DNA from 2 places in the Methylobacterium indicum genome. Region 2 is predicted to be linked to the other one. Evidence: predicted binding sites of a transcription regulator. Region 2 holds the regulator's gene; the other holds the start of a gene.

The links. The regulator LexA, encoded in region 2, represses DNA repair genes until DNA is damaged. The targets are predictions, from matches to a motif close to TGTTCNNNNTGTGTTCNG.
Region 1: miv_RS01665 (DUF3072 domain-containing protein) is a predicted target of LexA. The motif match lies at 4,316-4,333, and genes of this name have one in related genera.

Annotation. Positions count from the first base shown of each region.
Region 1 covers NZ_AP024145.1:336,827-351,952, forward strand. The annotation lists gene miv_RS01630 (monovalent cation:proton antiporter-2 (CPA2) family protein) at 1-83, shown strand, start outside; gene miv_RS01635 (MATE family efflux transporter) at 76-1,473, shown strand; gene miv_RS01645 (nuclear transport factor 2 family protein) at 1,751-2,152, shown strand; gene miv_RS01650 (DUF1127 domain-containing protein) at 2,218-2,541, opposite strand; gene miv_RS01655 (LysR substrate-binding domain-containing protein) at 2,689-3,627, shown strand; gene miv_RS01665 (DUF3072 domain-containing protein) at 4,044-4,304, opposite strand; gene miv_RS01670 (branched-chain amino acid aminotransferase) at 4,480-5,367, opposite strand; gene miv_RS01675 (MarR family winged helix-turn-helix transcriptional regulator) at 5,576-6,268, shown strand; gene miv_RS01680 (response regulator) at 6,265-6,996, shown strand; gene miv_RS01685 (ATP-binding protein) at 7,002-8,372, shown strand; gene miv_RS01690 (MbcA/ParS/Xre antitoxin family protein) at 8,441-8,980, shown strand; gene miv_RS01695 (RES family NAD+ phosphorylase) at 9,007-9,675, shown strand; gene miv_RS01700 (NUDIX hydrolase) at 9,776-10,735, shown strand; gene nadA (quinolinate synthase NadA) at 10,869-11,870, shown strand; gene miv_RS01710 (L-aspartate oxidase) at 11,867-13,399, shown strand; gene nadC (carboxylating nicotinate-nucleotide diphosphorylase) at 13,396-14,265, shown strand; partial or broken gene miv_RS01720 (IS3 family transposase) at 14,229-15,126, opposite strand, start outside.
Region 2 covers NZ_AP024145.1:1,425,457-1,440,582, reverse strand. The annotation lists gene miv_RS06665 (VOC family protein) at 1-48, shown strand, start outside; gene miv_RS06660 (twin-arginine translocation signal domain-containing protein) at 144-692, shown strand; gene miv_RS06655 (GMC family oxidoreductase) at 793-2,361, shown strand; gene miv_RS06650 (hypothetical protein) at 2,361-2,744, shown strand; gene miv_RS06645 (hypothetical protein) at 2,791-3,117, opposite strand; gene miv_RS33690 (hypothetical protein) at 3,114-3,248, opposite strand; gene miv_RS06640 (DUF3297 family protein) at 3,469-3,729, shown strand; gene miv_RS06635 (VOC family protein) at 3,828-4,337, opposite strand; gene miv_RS06630 (LysR family transcriptional regulator) at 4,473-5,450, shown strand; gene miv_RS06625 (PAS domain-containing protein) at 5,447-6,514, shown strand; gene uvrB (excinuclease ABC subunit UvrB) at 6,559-9,357, shown strand; gene lexA (transcriptional repressor LexA) at 9,579-10,331, shown strand; gene miv_RS06610 (NCS2 family permease) at 10,546-11,901, opposite strand; gene miv_RS06605 (molybdopterin-dependent oxidoreductase) at 11,892-14,639, opposite strand; gene miv_RS06600 (FAD binding domain-containing protein) at 14,636-15,126, opposite strand, start outside.

The DNA.
Region 1 (15,126 bases), 1.1 Mb from region 2:
CCGCGCCGCTCCACGCCTCGCACGGCCTCAACCCGGAGACCGAGGACATCATCGCCCGCGAGCGGGCCGGCGCCGATGGGTGAGGTGCGCCCGCCGGAGACCGGCCCCGCTCCCCCGCCCGCCCGCTTCGTCACCGGCTCGACCTTCCGCCACGTCGTGGTGATGGGGGCGACCGGCTCGGTCGGCCTGATGGCGATCTTCGTCGTCGACCTCCTGTCGCTGCTCTACATCGCGCGCCTCGGCGATCCGGTCCTGACCGCGGCGGTGGGCTTTGCCACCATCGTCCAGATCTTCGCGGTCTCGATCAATATCGGGATGATGATCGCCGTCGGCGCCCTGGTCTCGCGGGCGCTGGGCGGCGGCGACGTGGAACGTGCGCGTCGGCTCGCCGCCTCGTCCCTGGTCCTGGCGGTCGCCGCCTCCGGCCTCGTCACGGTGCTGATGCTGCCGCTGCTCACGCCGTTCCTGACGCTGATCGGCGCCGGGCCCGAGACCGTACCGGCGGCCCGGACCTTCCTGTGGATCGCCCTGCCCTCGACCCTCATGATGGCGCTCGGCATGGGGTTCTCCGGCGTGCTGCGGGCGGTCGGCGATGCAAGGCGCGGCATGAACGTGACGCTCGCCGGCGCCGCGGTCACCGTGGTGCTCGACCCGCTCCTGATCTTCGGCCTCCATCTCGGGATCGAGGGGGCGGCGGTCACCATCGTGATCGCCCGCCTCGCCTTCGCGTGGGTGGGCTATTCGGGCGCCGTGCGCGTCCACCGGATGGTGGCGAAACCGACCCTCGCGGCGGTGATGGCCGATGCCGGTCCGATCCTGCGCGTGGCCCTGCCCACCGTGCTCACCAACCTCGCCCCGCCGGTGGCGAGCGCCTTCCTCGCCCACGTCATGGCGGGATTCGGCACCGCGACGGTCGCCGGCAACGCGGTGGTCGACCGGGTGGTGCCGGTGGCCTTCGGCGGCCTCTTTGCGCTCTCGGGCGCCGTCGGCCCGATCCTCGGTCAGAACTGGGGCGCCGGCCGCTTCGACCGGATGCGCGCGAGCTTGCGCGACGCCGCCCTGGTGACCGGCCTCTACGTCGCGGTGGTCTGGCTCGCCCTGCTGCTCGCCCGCGCGCCGCTCACCGCCCTGTTCGGGCTCACGGGCGCCGGCGCCGACCTGCTGGCCTTCTTCTGCCTCGCGGGCGGGGCGATCTGGTTCTTCAACGGGCTCCTGTTCCTCGGCAACGCCTCGTTCAACAACCTCGGCTTCCCGCTGGCGGCGAGCGCCCTCAACTGGGGCCGGGCGACTTTGGGCACGATGCCGACGGCGTGGCTCGGGGCGCACCTCGCCGGGCCGGAAGGGGCGCTCGCCGGGACGGGGATCGGGTCGGCGTTGTTCGGAGTGGTCGGGCTGGCGCTGGCGTTCCGGACGGTGGGGGTGCTGGAGCGGCGGGAGGGGGCGAGCGCGGAGCCGCAGGCTCCACGCGCCTGAGCGAAGCCGGCTTGCGCATCGCGACGCGATGGCGCAGCGATCACCGAGCGATCAGTCGCGGATCCTCGGAAACCGCGAATCGTATCCTCCCGGCGCTAGGCCGCGCTGCCGGCGAAGCGCTCGGCCAGACGGTGCGCCCGGAACGCATCGGTAACCCAGTCGACGAAGGCGCGGGTCTTGGCGGGCATCCCCAAGCCCTACATCCCAAGCCGGCAAGACCGCCCTCGTAACGCGCGACCGACCGCGCGGTCCGCTCGCCACCGAAGGATACACCACCATGTCAGACACCGATCCGGCCACCCACGGCACGCCGGAGCCCGATTTCGACGGCGTGCTCCGCGCCAACCTGGAGCGCGTCTTCAACGAGCGCGATGCCGGGCGACGGGCGGCCGCCCTGGCCGAGCTCTTCGTCGACGAGCCTGTCATGTACGAGCCCGCAGGGGTCGTGGAGGGCCGCGCCGCCATCGCCGCGGTCGCCGGAGCCCTGCTGGAGCGGTTCGGCCCGACCTTCCGCTTCGTGCCGACCGGCCGGGCCGTCGGCCATCACGGCCTGGGCTCACTGTCCTGGCAGGCGGGCCCCGAGGGCGGGCCGATCACCGTGACCGGGGCCGACGTGGCCGAGATCGCGGAGGGCCGGATCGCCCGCCTGTGGGTGCTCCTCAACCCGCCGGCCGACTGAGGTCGCCTCCGATCGTCGCGCGATCCGGAGAAGGTCGGCCGGGCGATTCGGTCGGGGCGGGCGGCTCAGAGCCCCCGGTCCACCGACCGCCCGTCCCGGGCGGCGACGCGCAGGCTCACGGCCGGCGGCGGGGGCTGGCGCCGCGCGCGGCGTCGATGCACCAGGGGCAGGGTCGGGTCCTGCATGAACGGCAGGTCGAGGGCGCCCATCACGTCGTTGCGGGTCAGCCCGATGTCTTTCAGTCCGCGATCGTCGAGTTCGGCGAGGCGGTAGGCGGCGCGGCGGTTGATCCACAGGGTGACGATCCGCGCCACGATCTGCGCGGCCTTGCGGCCGTAGCCGGGCGCCTGCGCGAGAACACCGAAGAGGGGGGCAAAGCTGATCGTCATCGTGGTCTCCGGCGGGAGCTGTCGGCGAACCTCGTCATGCGCCGGCCATCGCTCTTCCGCTGCGTCCGTCATAGCGCCGCTTGGCCGATGCGTTGAGCGAATGCTTGAGATGTGTCACATCACGGAGATTGATAACGGAGCCGCCCGGTGCATCCTCTCGACATCGACCAGCTCCGCACCCTGGTGGCGATCGCCGAGAGCGGCTCGTTCACCCGCGCGGCCGAGGCCGTGCACAAGACGCAATCCGCCGTCTCGATGCAGATGAAGCGGCTGGAGGAGCGGATCGGGCGGGAGATCTTCCTCAAGGCCGGCCGCGGCGTGCGGCTGACCGAGGACGGCGAGCGCCTGCTCGATTACGCGCGCCGCATCGTGCGGCTGCAGACCGAGTGCCTGGCGACCTTCGACGAGGGCGACCTCGCCGGCCGGGTCCGCCTCGGGCTCCCGGACGACTACGCCGACCGCTACCTGCCGGAAATCCTCGGCCGCTTCGCCCGGGCCCATCCGCGGGCCGAGGTCACGGTGGTGTGCGAGCCTTCCGACATGCTGGCCGAGCGGATCGCCGACGGCGACATCGACCTCGCCATCGTCACAGAGGCCAAGGCGCGGGACAAGGCGCGGGACAAGGCGGATGTCGGACGCGCACGCGGCGACCGGCGGCGGGGCGTCGAGACGATCCGCACCGAGGCGCTCCTCTGGGTCACGTCGAGCCGCCACGCGGTGCACACGGAGGAGCCGGTGCCCCTCGCCCTTGGGCGGCCGGCCTGCAACTGGCGGGTCGCCGCCATCGAGGCGCTGGAGCGCGGCGGGCGCCAGAGCCGGATCCTGTTCGTGAGCTGGAATTCCACCGCGGTCGGCGCCGCGGTGCTGGCGGGGCTCGCCGTCTCGGTCCTGCCGGAGAGCGCGCTGCGCTCGGGCATGCGGGTGCTGGGGCCGCAGGACGGTTTCGCGGCCCTGCCGGCCTGCCGGATCGGGCTGATGCGCCACCGGGCGGGCGAGCCGAACCCGCTCGCCGACATCCTGGCCGGGCAGATCCGGCAATCGCTGGACAATCTGGCGCTCGACGCGTCCGGACTGGCGGCGGAGTGAGCGGCGGGCCCCGTCGGCGGATCTGCGCTCCCTACTGGAGCGCGGCGAGGAAGCGGGTACTGAGGTTGGTGAACAGGCTGCCGGCGGAATTGCCGTAGACCGCGAGCGCCGTGGTCAAGGCGAGGAAGATCAGCCCGGCCACGAGCGCGTATTCGATCGCCGTCGATCCGGACGTCTCGTCCCGGAATCGCCGGACAACCTCCGTTCCCCGCGTCCTGTCCCGCACGCCCCGCTCCCACGATCCGTCGGGCCGCAGACTAAGGAAAGACCTCCTCATCTTGGGTTAACGCGATGGTCGAAGCGGCCGGCGCAAGGCCGGCCGGGCCCGCAACTCCCGGCCCCGAAAGGTCGAGGCGAGGAGAGACCTCCCTGTCGGCGGCCTCGTCCCCGTCACTCATCGTCGGGGTTCGATGTCGTCAGTCCTTGCCGGTCTCCTTGCGCAGGGCATCGATGCGCTGCGAGGCCTCGGCCTTGTCGAGGTCGGGGTCGAAGGCGTCCTCGTCCTTGGCCTGCTCGGCCAGGGTCTTGAGGTAGGAGGCCTGGGCGCCGGTCATCGGCTCGGAGCCGGTGGTCCAGTCCTTCGGATCCTTGATGCGGTTCGAGGTATCCTTGGGATCCTGCTTCGGGTTGTCCGACTCGTGCGTCTCGGTCTCGGCCTTCTTGGTCTTGGCGGTCATGGGGGCTTCCGTGTTCTCTGAATGTTCCATCCAGACAACGGGGAAGCCCCGGCTCGCGTTCCCGCCCCGGATGCAGGGGAGCGGCTTGTCCCCGGGAAACCGCCGCCGTCCACGCGCGAAGGCCCCGGGCGGTCCTCCCGCCCGGGGCCTTCGATCTCCGCGTTCGTCGCGAGGCTCAGGCCGCCTCGGCCCGCGGCTGCACCTCGGCGGTGTAGTCGTCCATCAGGGTCTTGGTCATCGCCGCCGGGGTGAAGCGGTACTGGGCGATCTCCGAGACCGGGGTCACCTCGGCGGCCGAGCCGGTGATGAAGCACTCGGTGAAGCCCGCCAGCTCCTCGAGGCGGATGCGCCGCTCGACCACCTCGTAGCCGCGGCGCTTCGCCAGATCGATCACGGTCTGGCGGGTGATGCCGTTGAGGAAGCGGTCGGCCTGGGGCGTGTGGATCACCCCGTCCTGGATGAAGAACACGTTGGCGCCGGTGCACTCGGCGACGTTGTCCTCCCAGTCGAGCATCAGGGCGTCGGCATAGCCCTTGTTCTCGGCCCGGTGCTTGGAGATCGTGCAGATCATGTAGAGACCCGCCGCCTTCGAGGCCGACGGCGCGGTGCGCGGATCGGGCCGGCGGTACTCGGCGAGGTCGAGGCGGATGCCCTTCATCTTGGTCGCCGGGTCGAAGTAGCTCGGCCACTCCCACGCCGCGATGGCGAGATGGATGGTGTTGTGTTGCGCCGAGACACCCATCATCTCCGAGCCGCGCCAGGCGACCGGGCGGAGATAGGCGTCCTTGAGGCCGCTCTCCTTGAGCACCAGCTTCTTGGCGGCGTCGATCTCGGCCACCGAGTACGGGACCTCGAAGTCGAGGAGTTCGGCCGAGCGGCGCAGGCGCTGCGAATGCTCGGTGCACTTGAAGATCCGGCCGCCATAGGCGCGCTCGCCCTCGAACACGCTGGAGCCGTAGTGCAGGCCGTGGCTGAGTACGTGAATCTTCGCGTCCGCCCACGGCACCATGCGGCCGTCGAACCAGATGTGGCCTTCACGCTGGTCGAAGGGAATGACGGACATGACGATGATCCTCGTATGCGTTCGTTTCCGCCAGGCTCGTTCTCGCGCAACGTTCGTGCTTGAGCGGGGCGCGGGGCGTACGTTCGTTTCGCCGGCGGGGTTGACGGGTATCAATGGGGCTGAGATATGTCAACAAGACTGACATAAATGACGACGGCCCTCGAGGGCCGAAACTCCCGTCGACTTGTCTCGCGAAGAGGTGCGACCCGTGACCCAGGCCGCCCGGACCCGTCCGGCCCCCATCCCGGACGTCGCGAACGAGGACCAGCCGGAGGCAGGCTACTCCCCGGTACGGCCCGCGCAAGAGTCGTCCTCTCGACAAGAATCGCCCGCCCTGGAGGCGCCGTCGCGGGAGATCGCCTCGCGCGAGCCCCGGGACGAGGCGCCGCCGCATTACGACCTGATCGAGCTCCTGTTCTTCGCCTACCGCGACTTCGTCGCCGATCCGGACCGCATCCTGGCCGAGTACGGCTTCGGCCGCGCCCACCACCGGGTGCTGCACTTCGTCGACCGGAATCCCGGCCTCACCATCGCCGAACTCCTGGATATCCTACGGATCACCAAGCAGAGCCTGAACCGGGTGCTGAAGGAATTGATCGAGCAGGGCTACATCGCGCAGCGGACGGGCACGAGCGACCGCCGGCACCGCCTCCTCACCTGCACGCCGCAGGGCCGCGCCCTCGCCCAGCGCCTCGCCGGCGTCCAGGGCGAGCGGGTCCGGCGGGCGCTGGCCGAGGTCGGCCCCGCACTCCGCGAGCCGGCGGGCCGGTTCCTGCTCGCCATGATCGAGCCGGAGGAGCGCGCGGCGGTGAGCCGTCTCATCGGCGGCGGCGATCCTGCGGGCGAGATCCCGGCCGAGAGCCCGCTCGGTAGGCCCGCAGGCGCCGGGGCCCGCCCGTGAGCGCCGGCCCCGCCCTCAGCCCCCGGGCCGAGCTGCCCGACCACGCCCCCCACATCCTGGTGGTCGACGACGACCGCCGCCTGCGCGACCTGCTCGCCCGCTTCCTCGGCGAGAACGGTTATCGCGTCACCGCCGCCGCGAGCGCCGCCGAGGCGCGGGCGCGGGGCCGCAGCCTCGTCTTCGACGCGGTGGTGCTCGACGTGATGATGCCGGGCGAGACCGGGTTCGACTATGCCCGCCAGATCCGCCTGACCTCGAGCGTGCCGATCCTGATGCTGACCGCGCGCTCGAACCCGAACGACCGGGTCACCGGGCTCGAGATCGGCGCCGACGATTACCTCCCCAAGCCCTTCGAGCCACGGGAATTGATTCTGCGCCTCAACAACATCCTGCGCCGCAACGCCCGGGGCCCCGCCGACGGCGCGGCCGCGCCCCTCGACGCGGTGCGGTTCGGGCCGTTCCAGTTCCGCATCGAGCGCGGCGAGCTGACCCGCGACGACGAGGCGATCCGCCTCTCCGAGCGCGAGCGCGAGATCCTGACCATCCTGGCGCTGGCGCGCGGCGGCAACGTCGAGCGCGAGGCGCTCACCGGCACCAACGGGGCGGCCAACGAGCGCACCGTCGACGTGCAGATGAACCGCCTGCGCCGGCGCATCGAGGACGATCCGGCCAATCCGCGCTACGTGCAGACCGTGCGCGGCGTCGGCTACCGGCTGGTCCTGGACTGAAGGACGTGCCCGCCCCCACCCTCGCCGGGACGCTCCCGACGCCCCGGCGGGCCTGGCGCCGCCTCGGCCGCGTCATCGGCGACCGGCTGCCGAAGGGGCTCTATGCCCGATCCCTCATCATCATCATCGCCCCGATGGTGCTGCTGCAATCGGTGATCGCCTACACCTTCATGGAGCGGCACTGGCAGCTGGTGACCCGGCGCCTCTCGGCCGCCGTGACGGCCGACGTCGCGGCCTTGATCGACATCTACGAGAGCTACCCGCAGGACAAGGGCTCCGAGACCCTGGAGCGGATCGCCAGCGAGCGACTGAACCTCGACGTCGACATCCTGGAGGGCGCCAGGCTCCCCGCCCCCGGCCCGCGCCCGTTCTTCTCCCTCCTCGACGAGGCCCTGTCCGACGAGATCCGCCGCCAGATCGCCCGGCCGTTCTGGATCGATACGGTGGGGCGCTCCAACCTGATCGAGATCCGGGTCGAGATCCCCGGCGGGGTGATGCGGGTGATCGCCCGGCGCAGCCAGGCCTACGCCTCGAACTCGCACATCTTCCTGCTCTGGATGGGCGGCTCCTCGATGGTGCTGCTCGGCGTCGCGATCCTGTTCCTGCGCAACCAGATCCGGCCGATCCTGCGGCTCGCCGACGTGGCGGAGAGCTTCGGCAAGGGCCGCGAGCTCGATTTCCGCCCCCGCGGCGCCCGCGAGGTGCGCAAGGCCGGCCACGCCTTCATCGAGATGAAGCGGCGCATCGAGCGGGCGATGGAGCAGCGCACCACGATGCTCAACGGGGTGAGCCACGACCTGCGCACCATCATCACGCGCTTCCGGCTCTCCCTGGTGCTGCTGCCCCAGACCCCCGAGATCGACGACCTGCAGCGCGACGTCGACGAGATGAGCCGGATGCTCGAGGCCTACCTCGCCTTCGCCAAGGGCGATTCCGGCGAGCCGGCCGCCGCCATCGACCTGCGGGCGCTGCTGGAGGACGTCCGCACCGACGTCGAGCGCCTGGGCGGCCACGTCTCCGAGGTGACGCTGGAGGGCCAGGCGACCGTGACGGTCCGGCCCGACGCGTTCCGGCGCTGCCTGTTCAACCTCGCCGCCAACGCCGCGCGCTACGGCGACACGATCGCGATCACCGCCCGCCAGGAGGCGCGCTGGCTCGCCGTCTCGATCGACGACGACGGCCCGGGCATCCCGGTCGAGCAGCGCGAGGAGGTGTTCAAGCCCTTCGTGCGCCTCGACGATGCCCGCCAGGATGCCGGCGGCTCGGGGCTGGGCCTCGCCATCGCCCTCGACATCGCGCGCGCGCATGGCGGCGACGTAGCCTTGTACGATTCGCCGCTGGGGGGCTTGCGGGCGACGGTGCGGGTGCCGGCGTAAGGAACGATCGAACCGGTTTGCTCTTGTCCAGATCTGGACTATATCTGGATCAGGATGGGAGTCGCACCATGGCATCTGCCCTTGCCCGGCCTCTCGATCCGCCCGTTCCGCCGGTCGATGCCGAACCGGCGCGGCTCGATGCGGATCGTTTCTCGGTGCCGAACCGGCGCCGCCTGAGCGGGCCGGCCCTGCGGACCTTCACGGCCATCGCCGACCTGTGGCGGCTCGACGAGGGCGAGCGCCTGCTGATCCTCGGCCTGCCGTCGCGCTCGACGTATTACGGCTGGCTCAAGGCCGCGCGGGAGCACCAGGACGTCACCCTCGGCGTCGACGTGCTGACGCGGATCTCGGTGGTGCTCGGCATCCATCAGGCCCTGGGAATCCTGCACGCCGACGAGCCGGACGGGATCGCCTGGCTGCGGCGCCCGCACCGGGCGCCCCTGTTCGGCGGCCAGCCGCCCCTCGCCCTGGTGACGAGCGGCACGCAGGACGGGCTGATGGCGGTGCGCCGGTTCCTCGACGCGGCCCGGGGCGGCCTCTTCCTGGCGCCGAACGCGGTCGACCGCGACGCGGCCCCTCTCACCGACGCCGACATCGTCTTCGCGTGAGCGATTCCGGCGCGAGCGATCCCGGCGTGGCCGAGGTGCCGGCGCCGCACCCGACCTACCGGCTGATCCCGTCGCGCTTCCCGCCGATCGGCCTGTTCGACACCGTCGCGACCGCAGCCGACCTCGCGCCGGTGATGGAGCTGGCCGGCTGGACCAACGACCGCCTGGTGGCGGAGCGGCTGGCCCGGCTGCCGGAAGCGGAGTGGGTCTACGGCCGGGCGAATGCCAGCATCGTCATGGCGTCGTTCCTGCACGTCGCCCCCGGCGGCATGCGCTTCAACGGCGCCGATCTCGGCGCCTGGTACGCCGCCGCATCCCTGCGCACCGCCGTGGCGGAGGTCGGCCACCACCTGCGCCGCGAGGCGGCGGCGACGGGCCTACCCGAACTGACGCGGACCTACCGCACCTACACGGCGCGGCTCGACGGGCGGTTCCGCGACCTGCGCGGGCGGGCCGGCCCGGACCTGCCTGGCCTCCTCGACCCGCAGGACTACGCGGCGTCGCAACGCTTCGGCGAGGCGGTACGGGCAGCCGGCGGGCACGGCCTGCTGTACGACAGCCTTCGGCACGCGGGCGGCACGAACGCCGTCGCCTATCGGACCCGCAGCATCCTGGACGTCACCCAGGGCGATCACTACGCGGTCACCGTTCAGTCCGCCGCCCCGCGGATCGAAGCGCGCCGGATCGCCCCCTGAAGCCTCGTCACGCCCGACGCTCCCGGCCGCGAGGCTCTGACAATAACCCTTTCGCACCGCCCATCGTGCTAAGCCCCTGCCGGATCGGGAGAGCAGGACGATGAGCGAGGCGGAACCGAGTGCGGCGGCACCCCTGGTCGGCCTCGCAGCCGTGATCCTGGCGGCGACGCTCGACGAGCCGCGGGTGCTCACCGTGCCGGTGGCGGGCCAGCCCGAGGGGCGGGCCGAGGGGCTGCCGGCCGGGCCGCTCGAACCGGCGCATCCCACCCTGGAGCGGGGCCTGCGGGCCTGGGTCGAGCGGCAGACCGGCCAGAGCCTCGGCTATGTCGAGCAGCTCTACACCTTCGGGGACCGCGACCGGCGGCGGGGCGGCAAGGGGGAGGCCGGGCTGCACGCCCTGTCGGTGGCGTATCTCGCCCTGGTGCGCGAGGCGCGGCCCGCCGCCGATTCGGCCTGGCAGAGTTGGTACCGCTACTTCCCGTACGAGGACCGGCGGGCGGAGCGGGCGGACGACCTCGACGCCATCGCGGCCCGGCTCGCGGCCTGGGCCGAGGCGGCGTCGAGCCCGGAGGCGCGGCGGCGCCGGCACGACCGGATCGGCCTGACCTTCGGGGCGGCCGGGAGCGGCTGGAACGAGGAGCGGGTGCTGGAGCGCTACGAATTGCTGTTCGAGGCAGGCCTCGTGCCGGAGGCCGGGGCGAGCCCGGACGAGAGCGCCCTCCTCACCGGCCGGCCGATGGCCTTCGACCACCGCCGGATGCTCGCCACCGCCCTCGGGCGCCTGCGCGGCAAGATCAAGTACCGGCCGGTCGTGTTCGAGCTGATGCCCCCGACCTTCACCCTCGGCCAGCTCCAGCGCGTCGTCGAGGCCTTGTCGGGCATCCTCCTGCACAAGCAGAACTTTCGCCGCCTCGTCGCCCATCAGGGCCTCGTCGAGGAGACCGAGGCCGTCACCGCCGAGACCGGCGGCCGCCCGGCGCGGCTGATGCGCTTTCGCCGCGAGGTGCTGCTGGAACGTCCGGCACCCGGCCTACGGCTTCCCTCGAACCGGACCGGTTGAGCGACGTCGGCCATCGACGATGATGCGGCATCCTGCCTCACTTATGCTCAGATACAACATATCTGGACAGCCTGAGATCCGGGGATTAGCCTAGCCGGGTAAATGCTCATTATGAGCATATCGGGAGGCGAGAATGGACGCGGCATCCCTCGATCGGGCGGGCTCCCCGCCCCTGCCGGAGCTGTACGACCGGGTGCGCCACCACGTCCCGGCGATCGAATGGCCGGCGCTGGCCGGCGACGTCGCGGCGATCCAGGCCTTGAAGCGGGAGCGCAACGCCGTGGTGCTGGCGCATAACTACCAGGCGCCGGAGATCTTCCACACGGTGGCGGACATCGTCGGCGACAGCCTGGCGCTCGCCCGCGAGGCCGCCCGCACCGATGCCGACGTGATCGTGGTGGCGGGCGTGCACTTCATGGCCGAGACCGCCAAGATCCTGAACCCGACGAAGACCGTGCTGATCCCGGACCTCGCCGCCGGCTGCTCCCTGGCCGATTCGATCACCGCCGCCGACGTGCGGGCCTTGCGCCGCCGCCACCCGGGCGTGCCGGTGGTGACCTACGTCAACACCTCCGCGGCCGTGAAGGCGGAATCCGACCTCTGCTGCACCTCCGGCAACGCCAAGGCGGTGGTCGAGTCGCTCGGCGCGAAGCGCGTCCTGATGATCCCGGACGAGTACCTGGCGCAGAACGTCCAGGCCGAGCTGCCCGAGATCGAGATCCTGACCTGGGCCGGCCATTGCGAGGTGCACGAGCGCTTCACGGCAGCCGACATCCGCGAGGCGCGGGAGGCCTATCCGGGCGTGACGGTGCTGGCCCACCCCGAATGCCCGCCGGGCGTGGTGGCGGAGGCCGACTTCTCCGGCTCGACCGCGGCGATGCAGGATTACGTGGAGACGCGGCGCCCGGCGCAGGTGGTGCTGATCACCGAATGCGCGATGGCCGACAACCTGGCGGTCCGCAATCCGGACGTCGCGTTCGTCAAGCCGTGCAACCTCTGCCCGCATATGAAGCGGATCAGCCTGCAAAAAATCCGGCGGAGCCTGGAAGGGCTGACCCACGAGGTCACGGTGCCGGACGACCTGATCGCCCCGGCGCGCCGCGCCGTCGAGCGCATGCTGGCGGTCCGGGCATGACGGCCGATCGCGTCGTCGTGGTGGGGGCCGGCGTCGCCGGCCTCGCCACGGCCCTGCGGCTGGCGCCGCTCCCCGTCACCCTCGTCACCGCGGCGCCGCTGGGCGAGGAGACCGCCACTGCCTGGGCGCAGGGCGGCATCGCGGCGGCGATCGGCGCCGACGACGCCCCGGCGCTCCACGCCGCCGACACGCTCGCGGCCGGCGCGGGCCTGAGCGACGCCGGCATCGCCGACATCGTCGCCGGGGCCGGCCCCGGACTGGTGGACTGGCTCGTCGGGCTCGGCCTCGCCTTCGATCGCGGCCCCGACGGCGCCCTGGCGCTCGGCCTCGAGGCGGCGCATTCCCGCCGCCGCATCGTCAAGGCGGGGGGCGATGCCACCGGCGCCGCGGTCCTGCGCACGCTGGCCCGGGCGGCCGCGGCCTGCCCGTCGATCACCGTGACGGTCGGGCGGGCGACGGCCCTGGCACAGGACGGCGAGGGCCGGGTCACCGGCCTCGTGCTGCGCACCGACCGGGGAGCCCTGGACCTGCCGGCCCGGGCCGTGGTGCTGGCGACCGGGGGCCTCGGCGGGCTCTACCGCGCGACCACCAACCCGGCCGGCGCGGTCGGGGCCGGCCTCGTCCTGGCGGCCCGGGCCGGCGCGGTCCTGCGCGACGTCGAGTTCGTGCAGTTCCACCCGACGGCGATCGCGCTCCGCACCGACGGCCCGCTGCCGCTCGCCACCGAGGCCCTGCGCGGCGAGGGTGCGATCCTGGTCGACGCCGCGGGCGGCCGGGTGATGGCCGGCATCGCCGGGGCGGAACTGGCGCCCCGCGACGTGGTCGCCCGGGCCATCGCCCGGCGGACCGGCCGGGGCGAGGCGGTCTTCCTCGATGCCCGCCGGATCGACGTGGCGCGCCGCTTCCCGACCGTGGCCGCCCTCTGCCGCGCGGCCGGGCTCGACCCGGCGGTCTCGCCGATCCCGGTGCGGCCGGCGGCGCATTACCACATGGGCGGGATCCGGGTGGACGGGTGCGGCCGCAGCACGCTTCCCAACCTGTGGGCCTGCGGCGAGGTCGCGGCGACGGGCCTGCACGGGGCGAACCGCCTCGCCAGCAACTCGCTCCTCGAGGCGATGGCCTTCGCGGTGCGGATCGCCGCGGACATCCGGGGCATGGACGCCCCTGCCGCGGGCGCGGGCCGCGGCCCGGACCCGCTCGCCGCGTGCGACGCCCTGCCGGAGATCCGAGACCTGCAAGAAATCCGCAACCTGATGCAGGCGGAGGTCGGGCTGGTGCGCGACGAGGCCGGCCTCGCCCGGGCCGCCGCCCGGCTCGCCGCCCTGGCCCGGGCCGACTCGGGGGAGGCCGTCGCCGGGCTCCTCGTCGCGGCGGCGGCGCTCACCCGGCGGGAGAGCCGCGGCGCCCATTGGCGGGCCGACCATCCGGGCCAGCAGGCGCCCCGCTCCGCCGACATCACCTTGGCCCAGGCGCTCGCGACGGCCGATTCCGTCGTCGCCCCCTCCCCCCTCGTCGAGGCAGCCCGATGACCGACATGTCTCTTCCCTTGCCCCCTGCCCTGCCCCGCCTGCTGGTCGAGCCGATCGTGCGGGCCGCCCTCCTGGAGGATCTCGGCCGCGCCGGCGACCTCACCACCGACAGCATCGTCCCGGCGGATGCCCGCTTCTCCGGCGCCATCGTCTCGCGCCAGGCCGGCACGGTCGCGGGCACGGAGGCCGCGGCGCTCGCCTTCGCGCTCCTCGACCCGGCGGTGCGCGTGTCGGTGCTCCGCCCGGACGGCAGCCCGATCGCCCCGGGCGAGGCGGTGATCGCCCTCGACGGCCCGGCCCGGGCGATCCTCTCGGCCGAGCGCGTCGCCCTCAACCTGCTCTGCCGGCTCTCGGGCGTGGCCACCGCCACCGCCTCCCTGGTCGAGGCGGCGCGCCCGCACGGCAAGGCCCGCATCGTCTGCACCCGCAAGACCACGCCGGGCCTGCGCAGCCTGGAGAAGCACGCCGTGCGGGCCGGGGGCGGGGCCAACCACCGCTTCGGCCTCGACGACGCGGTGCTGATCAAGGACAACCATGTCGCGGTGGCGGGCGGGGTCGTCCCGGCGGTGCGGCGGGCGCGAGCCGGAATCGGCCACCTCGTGAAGATCGAGGTCGAGGTCGACACCCTGGCCCAGCTCGAGGAGGCGCTGTCGGTCGGCGCCGACGCGGTGCTCCTCGACAACATGAGCCCGGAGACCCTGCGCGAAGCCGTGGCGATGATCGACGGACGGGCAGTCAGCGAGGCCTCGGGCCGGATCAGCCGCGAGACCGTCGGCGCGGTGGCGGCGACGGGGGTGGACCTGATCTCGACGGGATGGATCACCCACAGCGCGCCGATCGTCGATCTGGGGCTGGACGTGGCGTGAGGCGGGGCGGGGCAGCCCTGCTCGTCTCCTCCGCAGCCCCCGGCAGACGGCCGCTGCCGTTGGATGGCCATCGTCGGAGCGGCCGATGTCGACGCTGTCCGCATGTCGTCGCGCATCGACCAGCCGGCGATCTTGCGGGTGGCCAGATCAGGGACGGCGGCCAGGTCGAGCCAGCCTTCTGCCGTGGGCAGGCCGGTGATGTCTGCCAGCCGGACCTGGCCGGGCAACGCGACCGAGAAAAGCTCCTCGAGGAGGTTGGAAGCAAGCGGCAGGTCGTATCGACCGTCGGTCGTGCAGGGCCGGAACCGACGTCCCGCCGGCACCCGGAATGCCATGGCGACGCCTCGGTCGTTCCACCCGCCCGCGGCTGGCTGTGCGGCCCTCCACGCGCAGGGCCGCATGCACCCGAGGCGAACCGTCTCGCCTCCGATGCCCGGCATGGATCCGCTGCACGTCGTCGAGGAGTTGCCGGTTGGAGATCGACCGGGCGCTCCCGGGACGTGATCGCCAGCCGTCATCCCCGCTTCGGGGACAACACTCCGAGCACGCGGCACACGAGAGGCACCGGCCAAGTGGCCGCATGCTGCTCGAAGGAGGTGAACGTCACTTGGGCATCTGCGCGAAGAGGCCGATCGCTTTTTCTAGCACGTCGCGCTCCATGCGCGTCCGGTCGAGCTCACGGCGCAGGCGGGCGATCTCGGCCGCCTGGTCGGACGGCGAGGCAACCGGGTTCGTAGGAGCCGAGCCCGGCGCGTCGGCGGGCCGCTGCTGTGGGGAGCCGTCCATCAGCACGGTCCGCCACTGGCGCAGCCTGGAGGGCTGGATCCCGCGCTCGGCGACGATCTGCATCTGCAACCGGCC
Region 2 (15,126 bases):
GACGGCTACAAGATCGAGGTGATCCAGAAGGGCGGCCGCTTCGCCTGAGGCCCCGACGGGCCGGGCCGGGAAGCGCGCGAAGACGCGACCCCGGCCCGGCCTTCGGCAAGACCCACCAAGAAACGATCCCGAGGAGACACCCGATGAGAGAAGTCGATCCGCGCGTGCGGTTCAGCCGCCGCGGCTTCCTGCAGACCGCCGCCGTCGCCGCACCGGCCGCGGCGCTCGCCACCGGCGCCGGGCTCCAGGTCTCGGAGGCCTGGGCCGAGAACGGCGCCGCCCTGGCGCCGGCCGAGCTGAAGACCCTGGTGAAGATGGCGCGGGACATCTACCCGCACGACTTCCTCGGCGACGTCTACTACATCACGGCGATCAAGCCCTGGGACGGCAAGGCCGCCGCCGACCCCGCGGTGAAGACGCTGCTGACCCAAGGCGTGCGCCGCCTCGACGAGGACGCGCAGGCCCGCCACAAGGTCGCCTACGCGCAGATCGGCTGGGAGGCCGACCGCGTCGTCATCCTTGAGGGGATCAGCCACACCGACTTCTTCAAGAAGATCCGGTCCGACCTCGTCGTCTCGCTCTACAACCAGCCCGAGCTGTGGCCGAAATTCGGCTACGAGGGCTCGTCCGCCGACAAGGGCGGCTACATCAACCGCGGCTTCAACGACATCGACTGGCTGCCGAAGGTCTGATCGGCCTGCGACTGCCGATAGAGTGAGCGTCAACCAAAGAACAATCAACGAACGCCGCGCCGGATCGGCCGCGACCGGGCCGCGCGGGCCGGAGGAAACCATGGCCACATTCGACCTGAACGACGACGGGCTCGTCGTCATCGTCGGCTCGGGCGCCGGCGGCGGCACGCTCGGCACCGAGCTGGCGCTGAAGGGCATCCGCTCCGTCATCCTGGAAGCCGGTGCCCGCCACAACATGGAAGACTTCGTCAACGACGAATGGGCGAGCTTCGCCCAGCTCGCCTGGACCGACATGCGCACCACCTCGGGCTCGTGGCGGGTGGCGCGGGACTTCCCCAACCTGCCGGCCTGGATCGTCAAGGCGGTGGGCGGCTCGACGGTGCACTGGGCCGGCGCGTCCCTGCGCTTCGAGGAGCACGAGTTCCGCATCCGCGACCATTACGGCGCGATCCCCGGCGCCAACCTCCTCGACTGGCCGATCACCCGGGCCGAGCTCGACCCCTGGTACGAGAAGGCCGAGGACCGGATGGGCGTGACCCGCACCAACGGCATCCCGGGCCTGCCGGGCAACAACAACTTCAAGGTGATGGAGGCCGGCGCCCGCCGCCTCGGCTACAAGGAGGTCCATACCGGCCGGATGGCGATCAACAGCCAGGAGCGGCACGACCGCGGCTCCTGCCAGCAGATCGGCTTCTGCTTCCAGGGCTGCAAGTCCGGCGCGAAGTGGTCGACCCTGATCGCCGAGATCCCCCGCGGCGAGGAGACCGGCAACCTGGAGGTCCGCCCGAACTGCATGGCGATCCGCATCGAGCACGATGCCTCGGGCAAGGTGACGGGCGTGGTCTACGCCGATGCCGACGGCAAGCTGCAGCGGCAGAAGGCCCGCATCGTCGCGGTGGCCGGCAACTCGATCGAGAGCCCGCGGCTGCTCCTCAACAGCGCCTCGTCGCTTTTTCCGGACGGCCTCGCCAACTCGTCGGGCCAGGTCGGCCGCAACTACCTGCGCCACATGACCGGCAGCGTCTACGGCGTGTTCGAGAAGTCGGTCCACATGTACCGCGGCACCACCATGGCGGGCATCATCCGGGACGAGGCCCGGCACGACCCGAAGCGCGGCTTCGCCGGCGGCTACGAGATGGAGACGGTCTCGCTCGGCGTGCCGTTCATGGCGGCGTTCCTCAATCCCGGCGCCTGGGGCCGCTCCTTCACCAGCGCCATGGAGCAGTATCCACGCATGGCCGGGATGTGGCTCGTCGGCGAGGACCTGCCGCAGGAGACCAACCGCATCACCCTCGACCCCTCGGTCAAGGACAAGCACGGGATGCCGGTGGCGAGCGTGCATTTCGACGATCACCCCAACGACGTCGCGATGCGCAACCACGCCTACAAGCAGGGCGCGGCGATCTACGAGGCGGTGGGCGCCACGGTCACCTATCCGGTCACGCCCTATCCGAGCACCCACAACATGGGCACCAACCGGATGAGCGCGAAGGCCCGGGACGGCGTGGTCAACAAGTTCGGCCAGACCCACGACGTGAAGAACCTGTTCGTCTCCGACGGCAGCCAGTTCACCAGCGGCGCGGCCTGCAACCCGACCCTGACGATCGTGGCGCTGGCGTTGCGCCAGGCCGACCATATCGCCGGCGCGATGCAGCGGCGGGAGATCTGATGCGCCCTCTCGCCCTCCGCCTCGCCCCGCCCCTCCTCGGGCTGCTGGCCGCCGGCCTCCTCGCCGGGGCCGCCGCCGCGCAGGGCTCGCCGACCCCGGCCGCACCCGCACGCCAGCCCGGCGGGGCCGCGGCCTACCCGAACAGTCCCGGCGGCCAGCCGGCGGCCGAGCGGGACGGCCGCTCGGTCGCGACCGATCACGCCGCCTGTCCGGGCCCCGGCCCTTGCCCGGCGGCGCCCGGGCCCTCGGGGGCGGCGGACACGAACCGCACATCCGCGCCGAGCAGCTCGGTCGGCCAGGCCGGGCCCGTGCCGAGCACCGCCTACCCGGACGCCCCGGGCGGGATGCCGTCGAACCGCCCGGACGGCACGGCGCCCCGGTAGGGCGCCGACCGATCGCGTCGCGGTCGGTCGGCGCTCCAGTGCCGCGTCACGCCCGCCCCTGCACCGGCAGGTCGAGGAGCGTCGGGCGCGGCCGCTCGATCAGGGCCGCCGCCAGCATCGCCTCGAGCCGGATCAGGTCCTCGTCCGGCTCGGGCTGCCAGCCGCAGCCGCATTGCGGCACCGGGCCGTGCAGGGAGGCGATCTGGCGGTAGAGCGCGCCGACCGTGCGGGCCGCGGCTTCGAGCGCGGCCATCGGCGGCAGCGGTCCACGCTCCAGGGCGTCCCAGAAGGCCAGGGTGAGGGCGCGCTCCAGGGCCGCCTGCGACCGCCGCTCGGCCTCGACCCGCGGGCGCTCGTACCGGGGGGCGCTCATCGCACGACCTCGGCCTCGCTCAGGAGGACGACCAGCCGCTCCCAGGGCAGGCCGACCGGGGGCCATCCCTCCCGGATCAGTCCGGCACAGCCGTGAATCAGGATCAGCGCCCGCGCCATCGCGGCCTCCATCTCGGATCGTGCCGGGGTTCGGCGCGCCCTGAATGCAGCAAGACATTTGCGACCGCAAGATCATCACGAAATATTGGAGGGTTTCTACATTGGTGATGCTCATCTATATTGATCTGTGAATTATGAAAATTCCAAAGAGCCGGAAGCGCCGCCGGGCGGATTGGCAGCGGCGGCGGGAGCGGCTACCTGGGGCGCCGACCGAATCCCGGAGACCGGCCCGATGTCCGACACCCCGCCCGACCGCCTCAGCACCGATCCGCGCAGCCCCTTCCACGACGCCGCCCTGCTGGAGCGCGGCGTCGGCGTGCGCTTCAAGGGCGTCGAGAAGACCAATGTCGAGGAGTATTGCGTCAGCGAGGGCTGGGTGCGCCTCGCCGCCGGCAACGCCAAGGACCGCTTCGGCAACCCGATGACGGTGAAGCTCAAGGGCGCGGTCGAGCCGTATTTCCGCGGCCCGGAGGCCGGGACCGACGCGCCCTAAGCGGACCTGCGTTGGCAGGCCGACGCTTCGCCCGCTTAGGGTCTTGTTGTGTCGCAGATTTTCGGCGCCGAACCGGTCACCGCTTCGGCGAACTCTGCCTAGGACCGGGTTCCCGCGGCCCGCAGGTCCGCGAGGTCGAGGCGGCGGGTCGCCATCCTGAGGCCGCCCGCCTCGTCCCGCGGCCATTCCGCCTCGGGGCGGTCGCGATAGAGCTCCACCCCGTTGCGGTCCGGATCGTCGAGGTAGAGCGCCTCGCTGACGCCGTGGTCGCTCGCCCCGGTGAGGGGGATCCCGGCGGCATCGAGGCGCATGAGCGCGTCGGCGAGCGCCGCCCGGGTCGGGTAGAGGATCGCCACGTGGTAGAGCCCGGTGCTGCCGGGCGGCGGCGGCGATCCGCCGGCGCTGTCCCAGGTGTTGAGCCCGATATGGTGGTGGTAGCCGCCGGCCGACACGAAGGCGGCCTGGGTGCCGTAGCGCTGCATCAGGGTGAAGCCGAGCACCCCGCAATAGAAGCCGAGCGCCCGGTCGAGGTCGGCCACCCGCAGGTGGACGTGCCCGATGCGGGTCTGCGGGTCGATCGGCCCGGTCGTGGCGATCGGCGTGGTCATGCGGCCCTCCTCGGCTGCGGGGCCGGCGCCATCGTCTCCCGGCCCCGGCGGTCCCCGCAGACTGCCTCGGTTGCAAACCCCGTGGAATCCGGCATTCCGTCGTTTCACCTCACGCCCGCGGAGTGAGATCGCCCCGTGCTCGACCGGCTCACCGCCATGCAGACCTTCGTGCGCGTCGCCGCGACCGGCAGCTTCTCGGCCGCCGCGCGGGCGCTCGGCCTGTCGCAGAGCGGCGTCACCAAGCACGTCGCCGCCCTGGAGGAGCGGCTCGGCGCCCGGCTCCTGCACCGCTCGACCCGCCGGCTGACCCTGACCGAGGCCGGCCGGCGCTACCTCGAGGCCTGCGAGCGCATCCTCGGCGAGATCGACGAGGCCGAGGCGGAGGCCGGCGCCGAGGCGGCGGAACCCCGCGGCACCCTGCGGCTCAACGTGCCGGTCTCGTTCGGTGTCCTGCAGGTCGCCCCGGCGCTGGCCGAGTTCGGTCGCGCGCATCCGGCGCTCGCCGTCGAGCTCGGCCTCAACGACCGGCCCGTCGACCTGATCGAGGAGGGATGGGACCTGGCGCTCCGGATCGGCCACCTGCGCGATTCGCGCCTCGTCGCCCGGGCGCTCGCCCCGTGCCGGATGCGCGTCTGCGCGGCGCCCGCCTACCTCGCGGCGCGGGGCCGGCCGCGCCGCCCGGAGGACCTGAGCGATCACAACTGCCTCGGCTACACCCTCGCCAGCAGCGACGGCTGGCGCTTCGAGGCCGGTACCGTCGCGGTCGAGGGCTCGCTGCGCGCCTCGAACGGCGACGCCCTGGTGGCGGCGGCCGCCGCCGGGCTCGGGGTGATCTACCAGCCGACCTTCCTGGTCGCCGACGCCCTGCGCCGCGGCGCCCTCGTGGCGCTCGATCTCGGGCCGATCCCGTCGCTGCCGATCCACGCGGTGATGCCCTCGCGCCGCCGCCCGCCCGCCAAGGTCCGGGCCCTGGTGGCGTTCGTGGCGGCCCGCTTCGCCGACCCGCCCTGGGACCGGGACCTGCCCGCGCCGCTCGGAATCGACGCGCCGCTGCCCGCCGCAATTCCGGCCCTGGCACCCGCGCCGCATCGCGCCGAGGGAGCCGTCGCATGACCGGGACCGAGCCGGACGGCGCCCCGGACGACCCGCACGGGATCCTGACCTTCCCGGATGGCGACGCCCTCCGGCTGCTCGAGGCGCATGGCCTGACCGGGACCTGGGCCTGGAATTTCGTCACCGACGAGTACGCCTGGTCACCGGGGCTGTTCCGCCTGCTCGGCCTCGCCCCGGGTGCGGTGCGACCGGGCTATCACCGGTTCATGAGCTTCGTGCATCCGGACGACCGAGCCCAGCTCGAGACCGGCACCCAGATGATGCGCGAGGGGGTCTTCACCGGTTCCACCTTCCGGGTGATCCGGGCGGACGGGGCGGTCCGGCTCCTGACCGGCCGCAGCACGATCTACGTCACGCCCGAGGGGCGACCCCGCGCGGGGGCTGGCGTGGTGCTGGACATGACCGAGCCCGAGTTCCTGGCGGCGTCGCATCGCGAGAACCAGCGGCGGCGGCGCGCGCTGTTCGCCCAGACGCAGACGTGGATCCATACTCTGCCGAATGCGCCGCATGCGAGCCCGGTTCGCGTCGCCTCCTGGGAGATCATGAGCCTGACCGGCGTCACCCAGCAGGCGTTCCAGGAAAACTGGACACTGATCTTCGCGCCCGAGGAGCGTGCCAGGGCCGACCACGAGATCAGCGCGCGGTTCGCCGCGGGGCGTCCCTTCGCGGTCGAGCAGACCCTGGCCCTCGCGCGTGGCGATCGCGGCCTGTTCCGCAGCGTTGCGGTCCCGGTCCGCGGCGATGACGGGCGGATCGAGACCTGGGCCACCTTGAACGGCCGGGTCGACGGGCCCCGGCCGGTGCCGTCCGGAATCGTGCGGCAAGGCCTGGAACAGGCGGTGCAGGCCGCGCATCTGCGCGCCGCCCGGGGCCTCGTCGGCTGGTCGATGGCCGATCTCGCCGGGGCGAGCGGCCTGTCCCTCTCCACCGTCCGGCGCCTGGAGGAGGGCGGCGAAGGGCCGGCCTCCCGCAGCCGCCACGCCGCGGTCGCCGCCCTGCGCCGGGCCGGCATCGGCTTCGTGGTCATCGACGGGGATACTCTGGCGGTCGTCAAGGTGCGGTGATCCGGGCTCTTTCCGGGCCCGGCACGGCTTGCCATATCTGCCGCATGCCCGCCCCGAAGAAGCTCCGCCCGTCGACCGGCAAGGCCTCGAAGCCCGAGCTGAAGCCGCTGGACCCTTTCCTCGCCGAGTTGCTGAACCCGGCGCTGAACCGCGACCGCCTGCCCGTCGTCGAGCCGCCCCCGCCCGAGCCGCCCAAGCGGGGCCGCCCGCGCAAGGATGCCGCGGCGGCGAAGCCAGCGCCCGGCCCGGTCTCGGAAGCGAAACCCGCGCGTCGCACGAAGCGGGCCGAAACGTCGGCTCCCGACGGCTTCGGCGAGGCGCCGCAGGCCGCCTTCGCGCACGGCACGGCGGCGGATGTCGATCCCAGGCTCGCCCAGGCCCTCGGCCTGCGCGAGCCCGAGGCCGCCGGCGGCCTCGATCCGTCCGAGGCGGTGGAGGAGCGCGGGTCGCTGGCCGCCGAGGGCGTCTCGGCCACGGTCGACGCGCTGACCAAACTCCTCACCGAGGGCAACCCGCTGTTCAAGAACGGCGAATTGTGGCGTCCGCACCGGCCCGAGCGGCCGCAGAAATCCGAGGGCGGCGTCCCGTTCCGGCTGAATTCCGAGTTCACCCCGGCCGGCGACCAGCCCCGCGCCATCGCCGAGCTGGTGGCCGGCATCCAGGGGCAGGAGCGCGATCAGGTGCTCCTCGGCGTGACGGGCTCGGGAAAAACCTTCACGATGGCCAAGGTCATCGAGGAGACCCAGCGCCCGGCCCTGATCCTCGCCCCGAACAAGACTCTGGCGGCGCAGCTCTACGGCGAGTTCAAGAGCTTCTTTCCCGACAACGCAGTCGAATATTTCGTTTCCTACTACGATTATTACCAGCCCGAGGCCTACGTCGCGCGCTCCGACACCTTCATCGAGAAGGAATCCTCGATCAACGAGCAGATCGACCGGATGCGCCACTCGGCCACCCGGGCGCTCCTGGAGCGCGACGACGTCATCATCGTCGCCTCGGTGTCGTGCATCTACGGTATCGGCTCGGTCGAGACCTATACGGCGATGTCGTTCACGGTCTCGCTCGGCGAGAAGATCGAGCAGCGCCAGCTCGTCGCCGATCTGGTGGCTCTGCAGTACAAGCGCATCCAGTCCGATTTCGCCCGCGGCACCTTCCGGGTCCGCGGCGACGTGATCGAGCTGTGGCCGGCCCACCTGGAGGATCGCGGCTGGCGCATCGGGCTGTTCGGCGACGAGATCGAGGCGATCTCCGAGTTCGACCCGCTGACCGGCAAGACCCTCAACACGCTGAAATTCGTCAAGGTCTACGCCAACAGCCACTACGTGACGCCGCGCCCGACCCTCCAGCAGGCGGTGAAGGGCATCAAGGACGAGCTGAAGTGGCGGGTCGAGGAGCTGACCCGGATGGGCCGGCTGATCGAGGCCCAGCGCCTGGAGCAGCGCTGCACCTTCGATCTCGAGATGATCGAGGCAACGGGGGCCTGCAACGGCATCGAGAACTATTCGCGCTACCTCACCGGCCGCAAGCCCGGCGAGCCGCCGCCGACCCTGTTCGAGTACCTGCCCGACAACGCGCTGGTCTTCACCGACGAGAGCCACGTCACGGTCTCGCAGATCGGCGGCATGTACCGGGGCGACTTCCGCCGCAAGGCGACGCTCGCCGAATACGGCTTCCGGCTGCCCTCCTGCCTCGACAACCGCCCCCTGCGGTTCGAGGAATGGGACGCGATGCGCCCGCAATCGATCCACGTCTCGGCGACGCCGGCGAAGTGGGAGCTGGAACAGACCGGCGGCGTCTTCGCCGAGCAGGTCATCCGCCCGACCGGCCTCGTCGATCCGGTGATCGAGGTGCGCCCGGCCCGCTCGCAGGTCGACGACCTGCTCGGCGAGGTGAAGGAGGTGGCCGCCGCCGGCTACCGCACCCTCGTGACCACGCTCACCAAGCGCATGGCCGAGGACCTGACCGAGTACCTGCACGAGAACGGCGTGCGGGTGCGCTACATGCACTCCGACATCGACACGCTGGAGCGGATCGAGATCATCCGCGACCTGCGGCTCGGCGCCTTCGACGTGCTCATCGGCATCAACCTCCTGCGCGAGGGCCTCGACATCCCGGAATGCGCCCTCGTCGGCATCCTCGACGCCGACAAGGAGGGCTTTCTGCGCTCCGAGACCTCGCTGATCCAGACCATCGGCCGCGCCGCCCGCAACGCCGACGCCCGCTGCATCCTCTATGCCGACCACATCACCGGCTCGATGGAGCGGGCGATGGCCGAGACCGAGCGCCGGCGCAAGAAGCAGCTCGCCTATAACGAGGAGCACGGCATCACGCCCCAGAGCGTGAAGCGCAACATCTCCGACATCCTGGAGAGCGTCTACGAGCGCGACCACGTCCAGGTCGATACGGGGCTCGCCAAATCCGCCGTCACGGTGGGCCACAACCTCAAGGCCGTGATGGCCGATCTCGAGAAAAGGATGCGGACGGCGGCCGCCGATCTCGACTTCGAGGAGGCGGCGCGCCTGCGCGACGAGCTCAAGCGGCTCCAGGCGACCGAGCTCGCCATCGCCGACGATCCGATGGCCGAGCAGGCCGACGTCGAGCGCGAGGCCGGCCGCTTCGGCGCCAAGCGCAAGCGGCGCGGCGCGGAGCCCTTGGGCTACGGCCCGGGCGGCAAGGGCACCTCGGACGAGGGCACCCGCATCCGCCAGCCCGACCTCGACGACATGGGCCCGGGCACCGACCGCGAGGTGCCGTTCTCCTATGCCGAGCGCCCGACCGGCCGCTCGACGCAAGGCTTCCCGGGCCAGAAGCCGAAATACAAGGGGCGCAAGGGCCGGGGCTGAGGCCCATGCAAGAGGCCGGTGCGGTGGACAGTCCCCGCGCCGGTCGGACCCCGCGCGGGGCACGGCTCATCGTCCGTTCGACCCGCGATATCCCCGTCTATCACCCCGGTTGCTGCGGCCGCGCGCCGCTTTCTCGAAGCCGCTTGCGGAACACTTGCGGAACGCTTACCATGTTCGCGATTTGTTTCCGGAGCGCGGCAGCGCGGGGATGAGAGTGTCACATGCTCACGCGTAAGCAGTTGGACCTGCTCCGCTTCATTCAGCAGAGAATGCGCGAGACGGGAGTCCCGCCGTCCTTCGACGAGATGAAGGACGCCCTCGACCTCAAGTCGAAATCGGGCATCCACCGCCTGATCACCGCCCTGGAGGAGCGCGGCTTCCTGCGCCGCCTGCCGAACCGGGCCCGGGCGATCGAGGTGATCCGCATTCCCGACACGGTGACGGGGCCGGCGACGGCGACGGCGACGGCGCCCGCGGCCGGGGCCGAGGTGGTGCGGTTCAACCCGAGCGTCGTCGAGGGTGGGCGCGCCCACGAGCCGAAGCGGCCCGCCGGCATTCCCGCCATGGCGACCGCCTCGGACGAGAACGGTCACTCGGTCAGCGTGCCGGTGATGGGCCGGATCGCCGCCGGTACGCCGATCTCGGCGATCCAGAGCCAGAGCCGCACGGTGGCGATGTCGCCGGACTTTTTGGCCAGCGGCGAACACTACGCCCTGGAGGTGCGCGGCGACTCGATGATCGAGGCCGGCATCCTCGACGGCGACCTCGTGGTGATCCGCCGCCAGGAGACCGCCAATACCGGCGACATCATCGTCGCGCTGATCGACGACGAGGAGGCGACCCTGAAGCGCCTGCGCCGCCGCGGCTCGTCGATCGCGCTGGAAGCCGCCAACCCGGCCTACGAGACCCGGGTGCTCGGGCCGGACCGGGTGCGGATCCAGGGCCGGCTGGTGAGTTTGGTCCGGAAGTACTGAGAGGTCTTCCAGTCAGGCGCTGAAACCCTCCCCCCTCTGCGGGGGAGGGTGGACCCTGCGTCATTAGGGGCCGGGAGAGGGGCAGCGCGACGCTGATCCAGGGAGTGCCCGTCAGAACGGTTCAGTCTTTTCCGGAGGCGGCGTCCCCTCTCCCGCCCCGCTTCGCGGGGCACCCTCCCCCGCAGAGGGGGGAGGGTTGGAGCGGTAGCGCCCGTCAATGCGCGCTCCCCGTCGCCACGAACTTGAACAGGAACACCGCCGCGATCACCCACACCACCGGCTTCACCTCCCGGAACCGCCCGGTGAGCAGCTTGATCACCGCGTAGGTGATGAAGCCGAAGGCGACGCCGTTGGCGATCGAGTAGGTGAAGGGCATCAGAAGTGCCGTCACGCAGGCCGGCAGCACCTCGGTCAGGTCGTCCCAGTCGAGATCGACCAATTCGTGCAGCATCAGGCAGGCGACGTAGAACAGGGCCGGGGCCGTGGCATAGGCCGGGACCGAGCCGGCGAGCGGCGCGAAGAACAGGCAGGCCAGGAACAGGACCGCCACCGTTGCGGCGGTGAGCCCGGTGCGGCCGCCCTCCTCGACGCCGGACGCGCTCTCCAGATACGCCGTGGTGCTCGACGTGCCGAGCAGCGAGCCGACGAAGATCGAGGACGAATCCGCCATCAGCGCCTTGTCGAGGCGCTCCATCTTGCCTTGGGTAAGCAGTCCCGCCCGGTTGGCGACGCCCATCAGCGTGCCGGTGGCGTCGAACAATTCGACGAGGAAGAACACCAGGATCACGTTGAGCAGGCCGCCCGACAGGGCACCCTTGATGTCGAGGGCGAACAGCGTCGGGGCGATCGAGGGCGGCAGCGAGGCGACGCCCTGGAAAGTGTTGTCGGCGACGATGAAGCTCAACGCCGTGACGGTGAGGATGCCGGCGAGCAGCGCGCCGCGGATCTTGCGCACCGAGAGCACCGCGACGATCAGGAAGCCCAGCACTGCCAGCACCGCGCTCGGCTTGTGCAGGTCGCCGAGCGTCACGAAGGTCGCCGGGCTCGCCGCCACCACGCCGGCGCTCTTCAGCGCGATGATCGCGAGAAACAGCCCGATGCCGACCGTGATGGCGATGCGCATCGATCGCGGGATGCCGTCGACGATGATCCGGCGTAGCCCCGTCAGCGTGACGGCCATGAAGCACAGGCCGGAGATGAACACCGCGCCGAGCGCCGCCTGCCAGGTGTAGCCCATCTGGAGCACCACCACGTAGGCGAAGTAGGCGTTGAGCCCCATGCCGGGCGCGAGCGCGATCGGGTAGTTGGCGTAGAACGCCATCACCAGCGAGCCGATCGCCGCGACGAGGCAGGTCGCGACGAACACCGCCCCCTTCGGCATCCCGGCATCGCCCAGGATGTTGGGGTTGACGAAGACGATGTAGGCCATCGTCAGGAAGGTGGTGAGCCCGGCGAGCAGCTCGGTGCGTATGGTGGTGCCGTGGGCCGAGAGCGCGAAGGTGCGCTCCAGGAACCCGCCTCCGGAGGAACCGGTCGGCCGGGTCAGGCCGTCGTCGCGCTTCAGGTCCATCGCTCCTCCTCGCCGCTCTGGGTCGTGGTGCTGATCTGTCGGAAGATCCGGTCGGGCGCGAACGGCGTCGCGGTCAGCCGCGCGCCGGTCGCGTCCCGGATGGCGTTGGCGAGCGCCGCCGCCACGGGGTTGAACGGGCTCTCGCTCATCGACTTGGCGCCGAGCGGCCCGACCGCGTCATGGGTGTCGGCGAAGATCACCTCGGTGCGCGGCACGTCGGCGAGGGCCGGGATGTGATAGGTGCGGAAGGTCGGGGTCGCGACCCGGCCCCCGGCGTCGATCGCCAGGTCCTCGTAGAGCGCCGCGCCCAGCGCCTGGGCGACGCCGCCCTCGATCTGGCCGCGGCACTGGACCGGGTTCATCACCCGGCCGGCATCGGCGGCGTGGACGCTTCGCAGAATCCGCACCTCGCCGGTCTCCGGCCGCACCGCGACCTGGAAGCCCTGGACGTTGAACGCCACCGAGCGCGGGCTGCCGTCGGCGTGCCCCGCCGCCTCCGCGGGGCCGAGATCGGCGAGCCTCACCCGGGCGTCTCCCGCGCTCACGCCGTCGCCGTCGAGCCGGCAGGCGGCGGGATCGACGCCGAGCCGGGCGGCGGCGCGCCTCCGCAGCAGCGCGGCCAGGCTGTCGGCGGCGCGCCACGTCGCCTGGCCGGCGACCACGATGCCGGTGCTGCCATAGGCGCCGGTATCATGCCCGACCGCGTCGGTGTCGCCCTGGCGCAGGACGATGCGGTCCGGCGTGGTGGCGAGAACCTCCGCGGCGATCTGGCCGTGCACCGTCGAGGTGCCGTTGCCGAACTCCACCGTGCCGACATGCAGGACGTAGCGGCCATCCGCGAGCGCGATCCGCGCCTCGGCGAAGTGGCCCCGCGGCGGGATGGTGTCGATCATCGACAGCGCCATGCCCGATCCCGTGCGCCAGCCCGCCGGGGCGGGGGGAGGGGGCTCGGCCAGGGACGCCGCGACCGCGTCGAGGCATTGGTCGAGGCCGTAGCTGCCGTACCGGACGTCGTGCGGCTCCAGGCTCGTCGACACCATCGGGTCGCCGGGGCGGACGACGTTGCGCCGCCGCAGCTCGAACGGGTCGAGGTCGAGCGCGCGGGCGAGCTCGTCCATGGCGGATTCGACCGCGAAGATGGTCTGGCTCAACCCGTAGCCGCGAAAGGCGCCGGCCGGCAGGGTGTGGGTGTGGACGGCATAGCCGTCGACCCGCTTGTTGGCGCAGCGATAGACCGCGATCACCTCGTTGCAGCCGTGATGCAGCACGCCGCCGGCATGGTTGCCGTAGGCGCCGGTATTCGACAGCACCTGGAGATCGATCGCCGTCAGGGTGCCGTCGGCCCGGGCGCCGAGGCGCACCCGCACCCGCATCGGGTGGCGGGTGGTGGTGGCGGTGAACTGCTCGGTGCGGGTCAGCTCCCAGCGGACCGGCCGGCCGGTGGCCAGCACGGCCAGCGCCACCAGATCCTCGGTCAGCATCTCCTGCTTAGCCCCGAAGCCGCCGCCGACCCGGCCGCACTCGACCCGGACCTTTTCGCGCGGGAGATCGAACAGGGCGCAGAGGGCGTCGCGGGTGAGGAACGGCACCTGGGTGCTGGAGCGGAGGACGAGGCGCCCGTCCGGGTCGCGCCAGCCCATCGCCGCATGGGTCTCCAGATGCGCGTGCTGGATCCGCTGCGAGCGGTAGGTGCCCTCGTGCACCACGTCGGCGGCCGCGAGACCGGCGGCCACGTCGCCGATCTCGCCATGCGCCTCGGCGGCCAGGTTGGGATGGGGATGGAGCGGCGGCGCGTCCTCGCCCGTCGGCCGCGCGCCGTGGACCAGGGGGGCGTCGGGGTCGAGCGCCCGCTCGGGATCGAGGCAGGCCGGCAGCACCTCGTAGTCCACGATCAAGGCCCGGCAGCCGGCGGCGGCGGCGGCCTCCGTCTCGGCGAGCACCGCGGCGACGCGCTGGCCGACGAAGCGCAGGACCGGATCGAGCACCCGCGTGTCGCTGGCATCGTCGCCCGGGTTCTGGTGCCGGCCCGTGGAGAAGAGCCGGTCCGGCGCGTCCGCATGGGTCAGCACCCGCACGACGCCCGGCACCGCCAGGGCCGCCGCGGTGTCGATGCGGACGATCCGCGCATGGGGATGGGGCGAGCGCAGCACCTTGAGATGGAGCGCGCCCGGCAGGTCGCGGTCGAGGGTGTAGCGGGCCCGCCCGCTCACCACGGCGGCGCTGGCCGGGGCCGGGGGGCTGTGCCGGCAGGGCGCCGTCGGCGATCCGTCCACCCCCGCGGCGGCGTCGGCGATGCCCGCGATCGCGTCCGCGATCGACCGGTAGCCGGTGCAGCGACACAGGTTGCCCTTGAGCGCCGCCGGCAGGTCGCGGCTCTGGCCCTGGTCGAGGGCGGCCGCCGTCATCACCATGCCGGGGGTGCAGAACCCGCACTGGAATCCTTGCGCGGCGACGAAGGCCGCCTGGACCGGGTGGAGCGCGTCCGGCACGCCGTCCCCGGGCGCGCAGGGGCCCGCCAGGCCCTCGACCGTGGTGACCTGGCGCTCCGCCGCCCGGAAGGCCGGCACCAGGCAGGCATGAAGCGGTTCGCCGTCGAGATGGATCGTGCAGGCGCCGCAATCGCCCGCGTCGCAGCCCTTCTTGACCCCGAACCAGCCGAGTTCGCGCAGCAGGGTGCGCAGGGATTGGCCGGGCCGGGGCGCGACCTCGTGGCTCGTGCCGTTGACCGTCAGTCTCATGCGCGGCCTCCCGCGAGCTCGGCCCGGGCCTCCTCGGCGAGGAGGCCGGTGACGTGGCGGCGCCAGTCGGGCGCGCCGTGGACGTCGTCGTACCAGAGCCCGTCGGGGATCGCGGCGGCAAGCGCCGCCTGCAATGTCTCGGCCGAGGGCGGGGCGGGCCGGTCGATCCGCACCGGGCGCCGGGTCGCGGCCGTCACCGTGAGGGCGAAGGCGCCGGCGGAATCCAGGGTGGCGATCACCAGGGCGCCCGAGCGGCCGTTGGGGCTGAGCGAGATCCGCCGGAAGGCGGTGCGGCGGCCGAGGGCGGCCGCCGGCAGGTCGATGCGGCGCAGGATCTCGCCGGGGCGGAGCGCCGTCTCCTGCGGCCCGAGCACCAGATCGCGGACGGGGAGGCGCCGCTCGCCGCCCTCCGGCGTCCAGATCAGCCCCACGCCGTCGAGCGCGACCGTCAGCGCGATCATCGGCCCGGCCGGCAGCGCGAGGCACA